DNA from 3 places in the Pantoea phytobeneficialis genome. Region 1 is predicted to be linked to each of the others. Evidence: riboswitches for the same ligand, from Rfam matches in the RefSeq annotation. Region 1 holds a riboswitch; each other region holds the start of a gene.
What was found. Region 1 has a riboswitch for thiamine pyrophosphate ahead of thiC (phosphomethylpyrimidine synthase ThiC). Riboswitches for the same ligand answer to the same signal wherever they lie in the genome.
Positions count from the first base shown of each region.

Region 2: another riboswitch for thiamine pyrophosphate. It lies ahead of CTZ24_RS21040 (FAD-dependent oxidoreductase); the one in region 1 lies ahead of thiC (phosphomethylpyrimidine synthase ThiC).
Region 3: another riboswitch for thiamine pyrophosphate. It lies ahead of thiM (hydroxyethylthiazole kinase); the one in region 1 lies ahead of thiC (phosphomethylpyrimidine synthase ThiC).

Region 1 is NZ_CP024636.1:260,894-265,984, reverse strand. Features, by position in the region: gene hemE (uroporphyrinogen decarboxylase) at 1-983, opposite strand, end outside; gene nudC (NAD(+) diphosphatase) at 1,023-1,796, opposite strand; gene CTZ24_RS01175 (Rsd/AlgQ family anti-sigma factor) at 1,860-2,366, shown strand; TPP riboswitch at 2,455-2,556, shown strand; gene thiC (phosphomethylpyrimidine synthase ThiC) at 2,634-4,559, shown strand; gene thiE (thiamine phosphate synthase) at 4,556-5,091, shown strand, end outside.
Region 2 is NZ_CP024637.1:176,585-181,675, reverse strand. Features, by position in the region: gene CTZ24_RS21055 (HesA/MoeB/ThiF family protein) at 1-323, opposite strand, end outside; gene CTZ24_RS21050 (thiazole synthase) at 326-1,093, opposite strand; gene thiS (sulfur carrier protein ThiS) at 1,096-1,293, opposite strand; gene CTZ24_RS21040 (FAD-dependent oxidoreductase) at 1,277-2,221, opposite strand; TPP riboswitch at 2,350-2,469, opposite strand; gene CTZ24_RS21035 (LacI family DNA-binding transcriptional regulator) at 2,701-3,726, opposite strand; gene iolG (inositol 2-dehydrogenase) at 3,963-4,961, shown strand; gene CTZ24_RS21025 (pirin family protein) at 5,086-5,091, opposite strand, start outside.
Region 3 is NZ_CP024636.1:3,322,130-3,327,220, forward strand. Features, by position in the region: gene chiP (chitoporin ChiP) at 1-1,179, opposite strand, end outside; gene CTZ24_RS15405 (DUF3606 domain-containing protein) at 1,670-1,858, shown strand; TPP riboswitch at 3,098-3,194, shown strand; gene thiM (hydroxyethylthiazole kinase) at 3,228-4,013, shown strand; gene thiD (bifunctional hydroxymethylpyrimidine kinase/phosphomethylpyrimidine kinase) at 4,010-4,810, shown strand; gene fbaB (class I fructose-bisphosphate aldolase) at 4,958-5,091, shown strand, end outside.

The DNA.
Region 1 (5,091 bases):
CCGTGGCCCAGATTGAAGACGTGGCCTTCACCCTTGCCAAACCCTTCAAGGATGCCAGCCACTTCCTGCTCGATACGGGCCGGTGGGGCGTAGAGCATTGACGGGTCCATATTGCCCTGCAACGCCACTTTGTGGCCGACGCGACGACGGGCATCGGCAATATCGGTGCTCCAGTCCAGGCCCAGCGCATCACAGCCAGTTTCCGCGATCGCTTCCAGCCATTGCCCGCCACCTTTGGTGAACAGGGTGATCGGCACACGGCGACCTTCGTTCTCATGTAGCACGCTATCAACGATTTTGTGCATGTAGTAAAGCGAGAACTCGCGATAATCACGTCCGGTCAGCACGCCGCCCCAGGTGTCGAACACCATGATCGACTGCGCACCGGCTTTGATCTGCGCGTTCAGATAGAGGATCACGCTGTCGGCCAGCTTATCCAGCAACGCATGCAGCGTTTGTGGCTCGGCGTACATCATCTTTTTGATTTTGGTGAAGGCCTTGCTGCTACCCCCTTCAACCATGTAGGTAGCCAGCGTCCACGGGCTACCGGAGAAACCGATCAGCGGCACTTCGCCTTTCAGGTTATGGCGAATGGTGCGCACCGCATTCATCACATAACCCAGCTCTTGCTCCGGGTCAGGTACCGGCAGTTTGTCGACGTCAGCGCGGCTGGTAATCGGGTGAGAGAAACGGGGGCCTTCACCGGTTTCAAAGTACAGGCCCAATCCCATGGCATCCGGGATGGTGAGAATATCGCTGAAGAGGATTGCCGCATCCAGCGCATAGCGACGCAGCGGTTGCAGCGTGACTTCACAGGCCAGCTCAGCATTTTTACACAGCGACATAAAGTCACCGGCCTCGGCGCGTGTGGCTTTATATTCCGGCAGATAACGCCCGGCTTGTCGCATCATCCAAACCGGGGTGACATCCACCGGCTGACGTAACAGGGCGCGCAGATAACGATCGTTCTTCAGTTCACTCATAATTGGCTCTCTCACTGACAGGGCGCCAGTGTAGCATTTTCACAGCGCGCTGGCGCGACAGTGGGCAACGGTATCTTCAATCAGACGTCGCGCGACGGTACCCGGCGGCGGTAATAAAGGTAACGCATCGTAGCGGAACCAGCCGGCATCCAGCAGTTCTTTGCCGTCATGCTGTAGCTCCCCGCCATCGTATTCCGCCATATAGGCCATCATCAGCGAATGGGGGAATGGCCAGGGTTGTGAGGTGACGTAACGTACGTTTTTCACTCGTACATTGCTCTCTTCCATCACCTCACGCGCCACTGCCTGTTCGAGGGTTTCCCCCACTTCAACAAAACCGGCCAGTACGGTGTAGACGTTGTTACGATGCTTTGCGTGGTTCGCCAGCAGGATCTCATCTCCGCGCCGAATCGCCACAATGATGCAGGGCGCGATTTGCGGATAATAGCGTTCACGGCAGTGACCGCACAGGCAAGCAAACTCACGTTTGCTCAAATGCATTTCGTGGCCGCAATAGCCGCACCAGCGATGCGAACGAAAGAATTCCGCCAGTTGCACGCCACGCCCGGCAAGCTGGAACAGGCCGACATCTTCGTCAATCAACTGGCGTACTGAGCCCATATTGTCAGAACGTGATTCACGCACCAGCCAGACGTTTTCACCCTGCCATTCGCCAATCACCATGCCGCTGCTGCCCGCCAGATCGAATTGTTCCGCCGTCCCGTGCGGCAGCTCACCCTGTGGCAGCCAAAGTTTTTGTTCATGGCTGACAATCCACCAGCCAGCGTCTACGCTTGAGATCTCACGTTGCATTTAAATCGTCATCCTTAGCGTCTATTCGCAGAATGAACCACTATAACCCACATGGAGCCTTGTATGCTTACTCAGTTAGATGACCTGACCGAGCGTGTAGGCCGCGGTAACGAATTGGTCGATTCATGGCTACACGCGCGTCGTCAGCTACTTGTGACTTACTACCAGTTGGTTGGCATGAAGCCCAAAAAAGATGCGTTGAGTGCCCTGGACGAACAGGCGCTGGATGCCTTTTGTCATAACCTGGTGGATTATCTCTCCGCCGGCCATTTCAGCATTTATGAACATATTATCAGTGAGATGCAAGGTGACAGCCCGATGATCGCCGCCGCGCAAATCTACCCGTCACTGGAAGCCAATACCGAACGAATGATGCAACTGTATGACGGCCATCTGCAACAGGCCATCACCGATGACAACTGCGTCACCTTCCAGCAGGCGCTGTCTGAAGTGGGTGAAGTGCTGGAGTCGCGTTTTACGCTGGAAGATAAGCTGGTGCATCTGGCATGGGACAATCAGCTGGCGCATACGCCGGTAGCGAATGAAAGCATCATCGCCCGCCCTGCTTAGCCGCCCGCATTTGTAAAAGACTTGTTATTCGTAAAAAGCCCTTCTATGCTACGAGGGCTTTTTTATTTTACGGTTTAACACCGTAAATATTTTCTTGTCGGAGTGCCCATTTTGGGCTGAGACCGTTAATTCGGGATCCGCGGAACCTGATCAGGTTAGTACCTGCGAAGGGAACAAGAGTAAATATCACAGCCGGTGCGCGCGCCGTTTCTGTTACTCCTTCCGGACTCCGGACAAGCAACTTCCATCATTTACAGGAAACTTGCTATGTCTGTTGTAAAAACTTCTCGTCGTGAACAACGCGCCCAGGCGCAGGAATTTATTGATTCCCTCCAGGGCACTGCCTTCCCCAATTCTAAACGTATCTGGATCACCGGCAGTCGTGATGATATTCGTGTGCCGATGCGTGAGATTCAGCTCAGCCCGACCCTGACCGGCGGCAGTAAAGATAATCCGCAATACGAAGCCAACGAACCGGTGCCGGTATATGACACGGCCGGGGCTTACGGCGATCCGCATGCATCGATTGATGTTCATCGGGGGTTGAGCAAACTGCGCGCCAACTGGATCGCGGAACGCGGCGACAGTGAAACCATCGACCAGCTCAGCTCCAGCTATACACAGCAACGCCTGGCAGATGAGGGTCTGGATCACCTGCGTTTTGAACATCTGCCCCAACCGCGACGTGCCAAAACAGGCCGCCGTGTTACCCAGTTGCATTATGCGCGTCAGGGCGTCATTACCCCGGAAATGGAGTTTATTGCACTTCGTGAAAACATGGGGCGCGAGCGCATCCGTGGCGAAGTGTTGCTACAACAACATCCTGGCCATAGCTTTGGTGCGCATCTGCCGGAAAATATCACCGCCGAGTTCGTGCGTCAGGAAGTCGCCGCAGGGCGAGCCATCATCCCATCCAACATTAACCACCCTGAATCTGAGCCGATGATCATTGGCCGCAATTTTCTGGTCAAAGTGAATGCCAACATCGGCAACTCGGCGGTCAGCTCCTCAATTGAAGAGGAAGTGGAGAAGCTGGTGTGGTCGACACGCTGGGGGGCTGACACGGTGATGGATCTCTCGACCGGCCGTTATATCCATGAAACACGCGAGTGGATTTTGCGTAACAGCCCGGTGCCGATTGGCACCGTACCGATTTATCAGGCGCTGGAGAAGGTAAACGGCATCGCGGAAGATCTGAATTGGGAAATCTTCCGCGACACCTTGCTGGAGCAAGCCGAACAAGGCGTTGACTACTTCACCATCCACGCCGGCGTGCTGCTGCGTTATGTGCCGATGACGGCGAAACGTCTGACCGGCATCGTTTCGCGTGGCGGTTCAATCATGGCGAAGTGGTGTTTGTCGCACCATCAGGAGAGTTTCCTGTATCTGCACTTCCGTGAGATTTGCGAAATCTGTGCTGCCTATGATGTTGCTCTGTCGCTGGGTGATGGACTGCGTCCGGGTTCGATTCAGGATGCCAACGATGAAGCGCAGTTTGCCGAGCTACATACGCTGGGTGAGCTGACCAAAATCGCCTGGGAATATGATGTGCAGGTGATGATCGAAGGTCCGGGGCATGTGCCGATGCAGATGATTCGCCGCAATATGACCGAACAACTGGAACATTGTCACGAAGCCCCGTTCTATACCCTCGGCCCACTGACCACCGATATCGCCCCCGGCTACGATCATTTCACTTCTGGCATCGGTGCCGCGATGATTGGCTGGTTCGGCTGTGCGATGCTGTGCTACGTCACCCCGAAAGAACATCTGGGTTTGCCGAATAAGGAAGATGTGAAACAGGGATTGATCACCTATAAAATTGCCGCTCATGCCGCCGATCTGGCGAAGGGCCATCCTGGCGCCCAGATCCGCGATAACGCCATGTCGAAAGCGCGATTTGAGTTTCGCTGGGAGGACCAGTTCAATCTGGCGCTCGACCCACATACCGCGCGCGCTTATCACGATGAGACACTGCCGCAGGAGTCGGGCAAAGTGGCACATTTTTGTTCCATGTGCGGCCCGAAATTCTGCTCCATGAAAATCACCCAGGAAGTGCGTGACTTTGCCGCCCGTCAGCAGGCGGAAGCCCAGCCGATTGAAATCGGGATGGCGCAGATGTCAGATGCCTTCCGTAGCCGTGGCGGTGAGCTTTATCATGCCGCCGATGCCCTGAAAGAGGAAAATGTATGACCGCCGCCTTCCCCAGTACCGCCCCACGTTTAGGACTTTACCCGGTTGTCGATAGCGTTGAGTGGATTGCCCGTTTGCTGGAAGCGGGAGTACGCACCATTCAGCTGCGTATTAAAGATTGCGAAGATCATGAAGTGGAAGAGGCGGTGCGGGAGGCTATCGCACTCGGCAAACAATATCGCGCCCGCCTGTTTATCAATGATTACTGGCGCCTGGCAATTCGCTACAACGCCTATGGCGTGCATCTCGGCCAGGAAGATCTGGATGTGGCCGATTTGGAGGCAATTCGTCAGGCGGGCTTGCGCCTCGGCTTATCCACCCATGATGATGCCGAACTGGATCGGGCGCTGGCGCTGCGCCCCTCCTATATCGCGCTGGGGCATATTTTCCCGACACAAACTAAAGAGATGCCATCAGAACCGCAAGGCATTGCAGAGTTAACACGTCATCTGGCGCGGCTGGAAGGCATTTCAACGGTAGCCATTGGCGGTATTTCGTTGGCGCGCGCACCAGAGGTGCTGGCGACCGGCGT
Region 2 (5,091 bases), on a different contig from region 1:
TGCACATTGCTGGCGGTTAAGGACAACGGCAACGGCTCCACCCGCACCAGTGGGTTACGCCGCAGCAACGCGCGCTGCGCGCTGGTGACTTTAGGTTGCGCCACATCCTGCATATCAAACAGCGTCTGACGGTGCAGATTGTGCAGCGCCACCTCATCGTCATCGTACAGGCGGATATAACCGACACCCGCTCCCACCAACAACGGCAGGAGCGTGGAACCCAGCCCACCCGCGCCCACCACCAGCACCCGAGCCTGACTCAGCCGCTGCTGCCCCTGCTCGCCAATCTCTGGCAACATCATCTGACGTTGGTAGCGATCCATGATTACCCCTCTCCGCCGAAAGTCGCCAGGCCAAAGATCGGCGTGGAGGCGGCAGCCATATCGCGTTTCTCCATCAGGCCACCGTCATGGGCAGCTTTTCCTGCCTCGATCGCCTGGCGAAAGGCTCCTGCCATCCGCACCGGGTCACCCGCTTTAGCCACTGCGGTATTGAGCAGAATGGCATCGAAACCCAGCTCCATTGCCTGTGCTGCCTGCGAGGGGGCACCGATGCCCGCATCGACAATTAACGGAACATCACGGAACCAGGCCCGCATCGCGCGCAGGCCATCAATGTTACGTAGCCCCTGACCGGAACCGATGGGTGCGCCCCACGGCATCAGCACTTCGCAGCCGGCTTCAAGCAATTTTTCACCGACGATCAAATCTTCAGTGGTGTAGGGGAATACCTGAAAGCCATCGGCGCAAAGGATGCGTGCCGCTTCCACCAGCGCGAAGGGATCAGGTTGTAGCGTGTCGGCATGGCCGATCACCTCCAGCTTGATCCACGGGGTGTTAAACAATTCACGCGCCATCTGCGCTGTGGTCACGGCTTCCTGCACCGTGTGGCACCCGGCGGTGTTCGGCAGCACGCGTACATCCAGTTGCGCAAGTAGTTCACGGAAGGCGGCCCCAGCGGCCCCTTCACGCCGCAGACTGACGGTAATGATCTCGCTGCCGCCAGCCGCAATCGCCTGCTGCAAAATTGCCGGTGAGGGATAACCTGCGGTACCAAGCAGAAAGCGGGATTGCGGTTCAAAGCCATAAAACATCATTAGCCCCCCTGCATCGGTGATAACACTTCGAGCTGACAACCCTCTTCCAGTTGCTGACTGTCGTAGCGGGATTTGGGGACAAAAGTACCGTTGTAGGCGGTTGCCACGCAGGCCACGTCAATCTGCTGCTCACGCAGCAGTTCGGTCAGGGTACGGGCGGCCGTCAGCACCGGGCGACCGTTAAGCTGAATATTCATGAAGTTGTTCCGAAGTTAAACGCTGCATCAGTTGTTCCGCCATCAGCGGAGCCAGCAGGAAGCCGTGGCGGTACATCCCGTTAAGGTAAAATGTCCCGTTTTGATAGTGAATTTCCGGCAGATTTGCCGGATACGCCGGACGCAAACCGCTGGCGCTTTCGACAATACGCGCTTCGGCCAACGCCGGGTGGATGGCCCAGGCCGCGCTCAGCAACTCCATCATGGCACGGGCGCTGATCGGGCTGGCATCATGGCTTTCGACCATAGTTGCACCGAGCATAAAATGGCCGCCGCGACGCGGCACCAGATAGCAGGGAAAGCGCGGATGCAGCAGACGAATCGGGCGTGAGAAGCGCACCTCATCGCTGTGTAAAATCAACATCTCGCCCCGCACCGCCCGCAGGCCCGGCAACGCTGTTGCCGCATGGATGCCCCGGCAATCAATCACCTGCCCCGACGGCTTCCCGTGGTGAAAAGCCACCCCACGTTGCTGCAACTTTTCACGCATTTCATTCAGTGCCAGGCGAGGATCGAGATGCCCCTCCTGCGCAAAAAACAGACCACGGGCAAAGCGCCCGGCGAGGGCTGGCTCCACGTCTGCCGGATCAATCCATTGATGTTGTTCGGTCATGCGGGCAAAGCGGTTCAGTTCCTGGCTGTCGCGTGGTGGTGCCACCACCAGCGTGCCCTGATGTTCAACGCAACTGACGCGTTGTTGCCACCAGGCTGCGGAGTGCTGCCCCAGCTCAATGACGGCGCGTGGTGCGCTTTCTGCTTCACACCAGGGTGCGAGCATACCTCCGGCAAACCAGGAGGCGGGCTGACGCGCGTCATCGCTAATCACTTCAAGCTGTTCACCGCGTTCGGCGAGTAAGGTCGCCACACACAGGCCCGCAACACCGCCACCGAGTACAGACCAGCGGCTCATAGCGGGTATTCCGTAATACAAAGGGGAGAATTCACATCGGCCTCTCAGTTTTCGCACTGAGACCCGGGATACAGGAGGAGGGAAATGACACGCGCAACGGAAAAACGTCCCGATGTCAGACAGCCGAAATGACAGGCTGTCAGTCTTCCTACGCCAGTATCAACTGGGTCAGGTTCAAAGGGTCGCTAAGCCGCGCAGTGCGCTTTTAGCCTCTCAGTCTCTTGAGCGAGACTCCCCCGACGCGTCTATTTGTATTGCAGCCGCCAGGCTACGTCAAGTGTAAGCCCGGCAACAAAGCCTAACCTTTAAAAATTCCCTGTTTCAGGTTCATCCATTTTTCTCCATGATTTGCGCGTATTCTCGTCCCCTCATCCTGAAATCCGGCAGGTAAATTATGTGTGCTGATTCAATCATTTCAGCCATTCTGGTGTGTATATTCGGCGTGATCATTTTGTGGGTGGTGTTCTGCCCCTGAGCCGTCAGGCAAAATAAGAGTAGCGATGCCAGGTGAGCAGCGGAATTTTGCTGTCACTGAACGACTGACCGCTGCCCGGCTGTTGCAACAGGGCGAGGCACAGATCGATCTCCCGACGAATATCATGGCCGAGCACCAAATCCAGGGTGCCGTTCTCCAGCAGCAGTCGGCTCGCTTCACTCAATTCATGGCCGATAAATATCACCTGATCCTGTACGCCAAAATCGGTTAACGCGCGCGCCACCCCTTCGTTACCGCCTGCGGTGTTGTAGATCCCTGCCAACGGGTTCCCCCGCTCCAGCCATTTTTTTACGCTGAGATACGCGGTTTCCGCTTCGTCGTTAATGTTGACGCGATCACGAATGGTTAACCAAGGGAATGCCTCGCGCAACACGCGGCGAAAGCCAATCTCACGCTCCTCCTGGGTACGATAGGTCGAACTACAAATCAGCAGAATATTGCCCGATTGCTGTGCGGGCAGCATACGGCCCATAAACCAGCCCGCAGTGGCTCCGGCAGCGACCTGATCGATACCCACATAGGCGCTGCGCCGCGAATTGGGCAGATCGCTGGTCAGACAAATGACCGGGACCCCATCATCAATCGCCGCTTTAACCGCACGATTTATTTTTACCTCATCGCGACACACCAGGATGATGCCGCTACTGGTGGCGGCTCGCCGGGTAATCAGTTGGCTGAAGCGTTCGGCATTGAATTGCACGTTCGGCACGCTATCGAGGCTGAAATGGAGCTGGGGATAATCATTGATAGCAGCGCGTACCTGTTGCTCCACCTGATGGAGAAAACTGGAACCGGATTCGCAAATAATCGCAATGCGCGTTCTGTTAGCACTCGGGTTGCCGGTATCTGCGTTCAATCCCAGCCGCTGCATCGCGTCTGCCACTTTTTTGCGCGTCACTTCCCTTACGCCTTCGCGACCATTCAGCACCCGGTCAACGGTGGCGGGACTGACGGCAGCTTCCTGCGCGATTTGTTTGATCGACGGCGATTTCCAGTGATGTTGCTTCATGGCATGTCCTGATGTCATCTACCTCACAGGCAATCAGTATCCGTACATCCTGGCAAAAAGCCAAATCCATCAAGCGCATGAAATACAACTAATTATTCACATTTGATGTTAGTTACATCAAAAAAGCCTGTGATCTACCTCATCAATTCATCACGCCGCCGGGGCTTTGTTTTGACTTGATCTGCACCCGCATCGATTAATAACGCCACAACCTTTCTACCCCCGAGGAATAACCAATGCTGAATGTCGCTTTATTGGGTGCCGGTCGTATCGGCCAGATCCACGCAGGAAATATCGCCGCCCATCCGCAGTGTCGGCTGGCGTATGTTATGGATGTCTATGCTCCGGCAGCGACAGCGTTGGCCGAGAAGTATGGCGCGACAGTTGCCGACCTCGCCACCATCCTGGCAGACAGCAGCATCGATCTGGTGGCGATTTGCAGTGCCACCAACACCCATGCCGATTTGATTGAAGCCGCCGCGAGAGCGAACAAAGCCATCTTCTGTGAAAAACCGGTCGATCTCAGCCTGGCGCGCGTGCAAAGCTGCCTTGCCACGGTGCGGGAAGCAGGTGTGCCGTTGATGATTGGTTTTAACCGCCGTTTTGATCCCAGCATGGCACACCTGCAATCCAGCCTGCGCGCCGGGGAGATTGGCAGCACCGAGCTGGTGACCATCAGCTCGCGCGATCCGGGTGCACCACCGCCGGAATACGTGAAAGTCTCCGGTGGCTTGTTCCGCGATATGACGATTCACGATTTTGATATGGCACGCTGGTTACTGGATGAGGAACCCGTCTCGGTATATGCCTCCGCTTCAGCGTTGGTTGATCCCCAAATCAAAGCGGCAGGCGATGTCGATACCGCCGTGGTCACCCTGACCTGTGCCAGCGGCAAAATGGCAGTGATCACCAACAGCCGTCGCGCCAGCTATGGTTACGATCAACGCATTGAGGTCCACGGTAGCGAGGGGATGTTAGCAGTGACCAATCAACTGGAAAGTCAGTTGGTGAAATCGGTGGCGATGGGGGTCGTGGCGCAAAAACCGCAGCACTTTTTCCTGCAACGCTACGCCGAAGCCTATCGCAACGAGTTAGCGACCTTTATTGAGGCACTGGCAAAAGGGGAAGGAGAATACCCGAGTGGGAATGATGGCTTGCAGGCCCTGCTGCTGGCTGATGCGGCGCTGGCATCGTTGAAAACCGGTAAACCGGTAGCACCGGCATCGTTGTTATAAGCGATAAAATTTTGCACCTATGTAGCGGCGCGATTTATCGCGCAAAAAATTTTGCACCTATGTAGCGGCGCGATTTATCGCGCAAATGAGAACAGAGGAGGCCATCAGGCCTCCCCTTTATAACTTAACG
Region 3 (5,091 bases), 1.3 Mb from region 1:
TATGGGATTGGTGGAAGGCTTCGCATCCCAGCCATAGGCATAGGAGCCACCAACCTGCCAACCCGGCAATTGCCAGTGTGCGAGATCGGCCATCACGCCAGCAAACACGGCTTTCTCACCATTAGCGTTCCAGTCTGAACGCGAGTCCCACCAGACGTCCATGCGACCATTGGAACTGGCGTACGAGGGCGTCATGCGTTGTAAAAAGAAGCCTTGATTACCTTCTGCTTTTACCCAGGTGCCTTCCAGGCGGAAATCAAATGCGCCAAGGGTGTAGCCGAGTGTCATCGCCTGGAGCCAGGCTAAACCGTCATAGACATTGTTGACGTTGCTGGCGCCGCCTCCCTCGCGATCCTGTGCACCATAAAATTGATAACTGGTACGCAACGGCGAACCGGCCAACGGCAGTTGATACGACGCTTTGGCGAAGTATTGATCCATGTAGTTTGCGGCCTGGCCGTAAGCCCCTTCCACGACCAGGCTATTTTTAAAATCGTACTTCGCGCCGAAAGATTGCAGCCACGGTACATCCGTAGTGCCGTCTGCTTTGCGGAAGTTGTACATATGCTGGTACCAGGGCGCTTTGTATTGATCGGTCCACATCCATGAGAAGGAAAGGGCTCCCGTATCACCAAAATCATAGGTGGTTCCCGCCTCGACACCACGGTAAGTTCCCGGCAGGAAACTCCAGTGCGGTGCCAGTAACGTTTGGCCGGTGGGTTGTAGATATCCGGCACGCAGCCAGTAATCCTGCCATCGGGTTTTTAGCGCAGCTTTGTACAAGCTGGCACCACTTTTATCACCGGTCCATTTTTCATCCCAGCGGTTGCTGGCATCACTGAACCCGATTTCGTTGGGTGCAGCCGGACCACCATGAGTCAGCTCCAGCGCGCCATACGCAGCAAGGTCAAGGCCGATGACGTCCGCCAGATAGCCTGAGGAGAAATCGAGGCTGGCATTGCCTGTTGCATGATGCAGGTTGGCATCATACTGGCCGTATTTACCCTGTTGCGGATCCATCTCTTTGCGATCGCGCTGCCGCTGCCAGTAGTAGAGACCACCGGTCAGGGATGAGTCATCAATGAAACCGGCTGCAAAAGCAGGGGCAGGGATAAATGATGTAATGAGAAGTGCAGTGGCGATAGCTGTGGATAGCGACGTGCGAACTGTCCTGTGCATGGTAAATCCTCCGTGATAATCCCTTGTGTGATGATGCTTTCCATTTACTGTTACTTCGTGTAACCAGTGCGCAGATGCTATTTTTCGTGACGCGAATTATCAATGACGATGAGTACGATTTATGACGCAGGACGCAAAAATCAGCATTTAATTCACTAATATCATAATGTTACTGTTTTGTTGTTTATGTGAGTCAATTGTTTCTCAGTACTTGATCCTGTTGATTAGCAGAAAACCGGGAACAACATTCAGCCTTTAGATGCAGCAAAAAAGTTTTATTCTGTTGTTCTTTGGTATAGTTGCTATACCTTGATATCGTCAGCCATATTGTCTAGGATTTTTTCCGGAAGCCAGCGCTGTGCTGGCTCCTGGCCTTAAGTGGGGCTGTATGGCAATCACCGGACGGCTAACATCCTTCGGTTAAGCTAACGAGTTACTCTTCTTAAGAAGCGATAGTCATGTTTTCAGGATTAACCTCAGGAGCTGCAAAATGGCTGATGATTTAAAGAGAAAACAACCGGAAGACAAACGCTTTATTAGTCTTACTGAAACCTGGGAGGTTGAGTATTGGACGAACACCCTGGAAGTGAGCGCGACACAATTGCGTACCGCTGTTGCTAACGTAGGTAATGGTACTGAGAAAGTTAAGCAGTACTTGAATCAATATCAGCGAAAGTGATTTTCAGGAAGAAAATAACTGACTAACCCCGTTCTGCGGGGTTTTTTACTTATGCTGGCGCGCGGGTTTATAGTGAGGATGCATGTTGTTTACGTATGATTTCATAATGCCTTTATGAAAAACAATCAAATAAAAAATTTAAAAAAGTAGAGTGGTCGTTATGGTAAATAAATAGAACTTGATCTTCAACCATCCTGTCGTTTCATGTGGTAGACTTCGTATGAAGTCATAATGTTCTGATTTCATGTTTCTAACAGTAAAACTGCCTTTTCTGACAATGAGTGGCAAGAAGAAATATAAATCTTTTTGGAAGGTAAAGAAAGCCCCTCCATTCTGAGCAAGGGTCATTCCATTGGGTAAGTATCCAGATTTTTCACGAAAGAGAGTACATAACATAATGTGTCTTTCGGTTTTTAACGCGGAATATCCATATGTTGTGATTGTAGAGGCGAGAAATAACGAAAATAAAATAGCAGATACAACGTTCATGTCATTTACCTACCGAATTATAGAAAAGTTCACCAAGGTATTCGCCTTTATCTGAAGCGTATTCCAATATAACCACCAGCAAGTCCTCCAGAGAAGCGACCAATCTCGGTGTATTTTTTCTTAGAACATTCATCTTCCCGGCCAATTGAGCAAGCCTCATCGATTTCATTAATTGAGTGAATTGCATGTTGTTCTGGTTCTGACTGAAATTTTGGCATTAATGCGGCTGGAGCCTAAGCCGCTAAACCAGTCTCTCGCGAGACAGGGGGTTCTTCTTTCACATAGCCAGGATAAGCGTTAGACGGTGTGATTTTAGCCTTGCAAGGACATGAACTGTGGCTATCAAGCGATCCGGCAATACGTTTTTTATCGGGGCCGCTGGTGTAAAAAGGTATGCCTCCGATAATCTTGTAGGTCTTACCATCTTTCCCACAGGTAACAGGATCGCCTTCTTGCGTCTGCGGTGATTTTGCCGCCGCATGACGTCCTGTCTCCCTGACAAAGCACAATTCCTTTTGCCATAAATCCTTCATCTTGTTGTGGGAATAATCTCGGTGGTCATTTTACAAGCAACGACCACATGCGCAATGTGTATTTGTTTTCAATCGTAGTGCTGCGATTTATCACACGAACTTGAAGTTTTACGCGATAAATCGCGCCGCTACGCAACGTATGGGGGAAAAAGCCCAGCGGTATATTGAGCAGGGCGGGCTTGCGTCAGCAAGTCACTTGCCCTAATCTGCCAGTCATATAAATGACTCGGGGTGCCCTTCCTTGTGAAGGCTGAGAAATACCCGTACCACCTGATCTGGATAATGCCAGCGTAGGGAAGTCAGATGCCTGACCGCATTCGCCTTCTTGATCGCCGGTTGGGAGCTTTATGAAACAACCTGACCTTCTTTCCTCCGCGCAACTCGCGCACTCGCTTCAGTTACTGCATCAACATGCTTCGCTGGTACATTGCATGACCAATGATGTGGTACAGACCTTTACCGCTAATGTCCTGTTGGCACTGCGTGCCTCACCTGCCATGGTGATCGACGCTGATGAGGCCGCACAGTTCAGCGGTTATGCCGATGCTCTGCTCATTAACGTGGGTACGTTGACGCGCGATCGCAGCATCGCCATGCAGGCTGCGGTAGAGGCGGCAAACCGTGCCGGCACACCCTGGACGCTCGACCCGGTCGCGGTGGGCGCGTTAACCTTTCGCACCGAATTTTGTCAGCAGCTATTGACCCAGCAACCGGCAGCCATCCGTGGCAACGCCTCGGAAATCCTTGCCCTGGCGAACCAGGCGGCGGGCGGGCGTGGCGTGGACAGCTTGCATCAGGCTGACGCCGCACTCAGCGCTGCTCAACAGTTGGCGCACGATTACCGCAGCATTGTGGCGGTAACCGGCGAAGTGGATTACGTTACCGATGGTCAGCATACCTTTGCCATCCCGGGCGGCAGCCCACTGATGACACGCGTAGTGGGGACAGGTTGTGCGCTGTCGGCAGTGGTGGCGGCTTTTGCCAGCCTGCCGGGTGAACGTCTGCAACATGTGGCGGCAGCTTGTCGGGTCATGTCACTGGCCGGTGAACGGGCGGCACGTCAGGTCCAGGGGCCGGGCAGCTTTGTTGCTGCCTTTTTGGATGCGCTGTGGACACTGGAGGTGACGCCATGAAACGTATTAACGCATTGACTATTGCCGGTACTGACCCCAGCGGTGGTGCTGGAATTCAGGCCGATCTCAAAGCCTTCTCCGCGCTGGGTGCCTATGGCACCAGCGTCATTACCGCGCTGGTGGCCCAGAATACCCGTGGTGTGCAGTCGGTCTATCGTATCGAACCAGATTTTGTCGGAGCGCAGCTGGATTCGGTGCTCGATGATGTGCGTATCGACACGGCAAAAATTGGCATGCTGGCGGAAACGGCGGTGGTGGAAATTGTCGCTGACAAGCTGAAGCGTGCCAGCCTGCCGTTCGTGGTGCTGGACACCGTTATGATTGCCAAAAGTGGCGATGCGTTGTTATCACCGGATGCCATCGCCAGCCTGCGTGAGTTGTTGTTACCACAGGTATCGTTGATTACGCCGAATTTGCCAGAAGCCGCAGCGCTGCTTGGCCGCAGTGTGGCGCAGGATGAGAAGACGATGCTGATGCAGGGGGATGCATTGCTGGATCTCGGGTGTGAAGCGGTACTGATGAAGGGAGGACATCTGAGTGATGCGGAGAGCCCGGATTGGCTTATCACCCGCAACGGACGTCAGCGTTTTACCGCGCCACGCGTCAATACTCGCCACACCCACGGCACCGGTTGTTCGCTGTCAGCTGCGTTGGCGGCGCTACGTCCACGCCATGATGACTGGGCTGCGACGCTCTCCGAGGCTAAAGCCTGGTTGCAACAAGCGTTACTGCATGCCGATTCTCTGGAAGTCGGAAAAGGCATTGGACCGGTGCACCATTTTCATCGTTGGTGGTAGGGCGTAACGCCGAATTGCCATTTTTTGCCTGCGTATCTGTCTGAAAAATGGAGTCAGCAATTTGCCAGCCTGGCGGATCCCGGTCCAGGCTGTTGGGGGCGAATCGGCAGGTGCCGGTTCCAATCCAGCCATTAATCAGGAGTGAGTATGACGGACATCGTTCAGTTATTGGGCCAAGAAGCGGATAGCCTTCTTCAACATCGCTGCATGACCATTCCAGCGGAAAGCCTTTATTTACCGGGCGCGGATTATGTTGATCGCGTAATGACCGATAACAATCG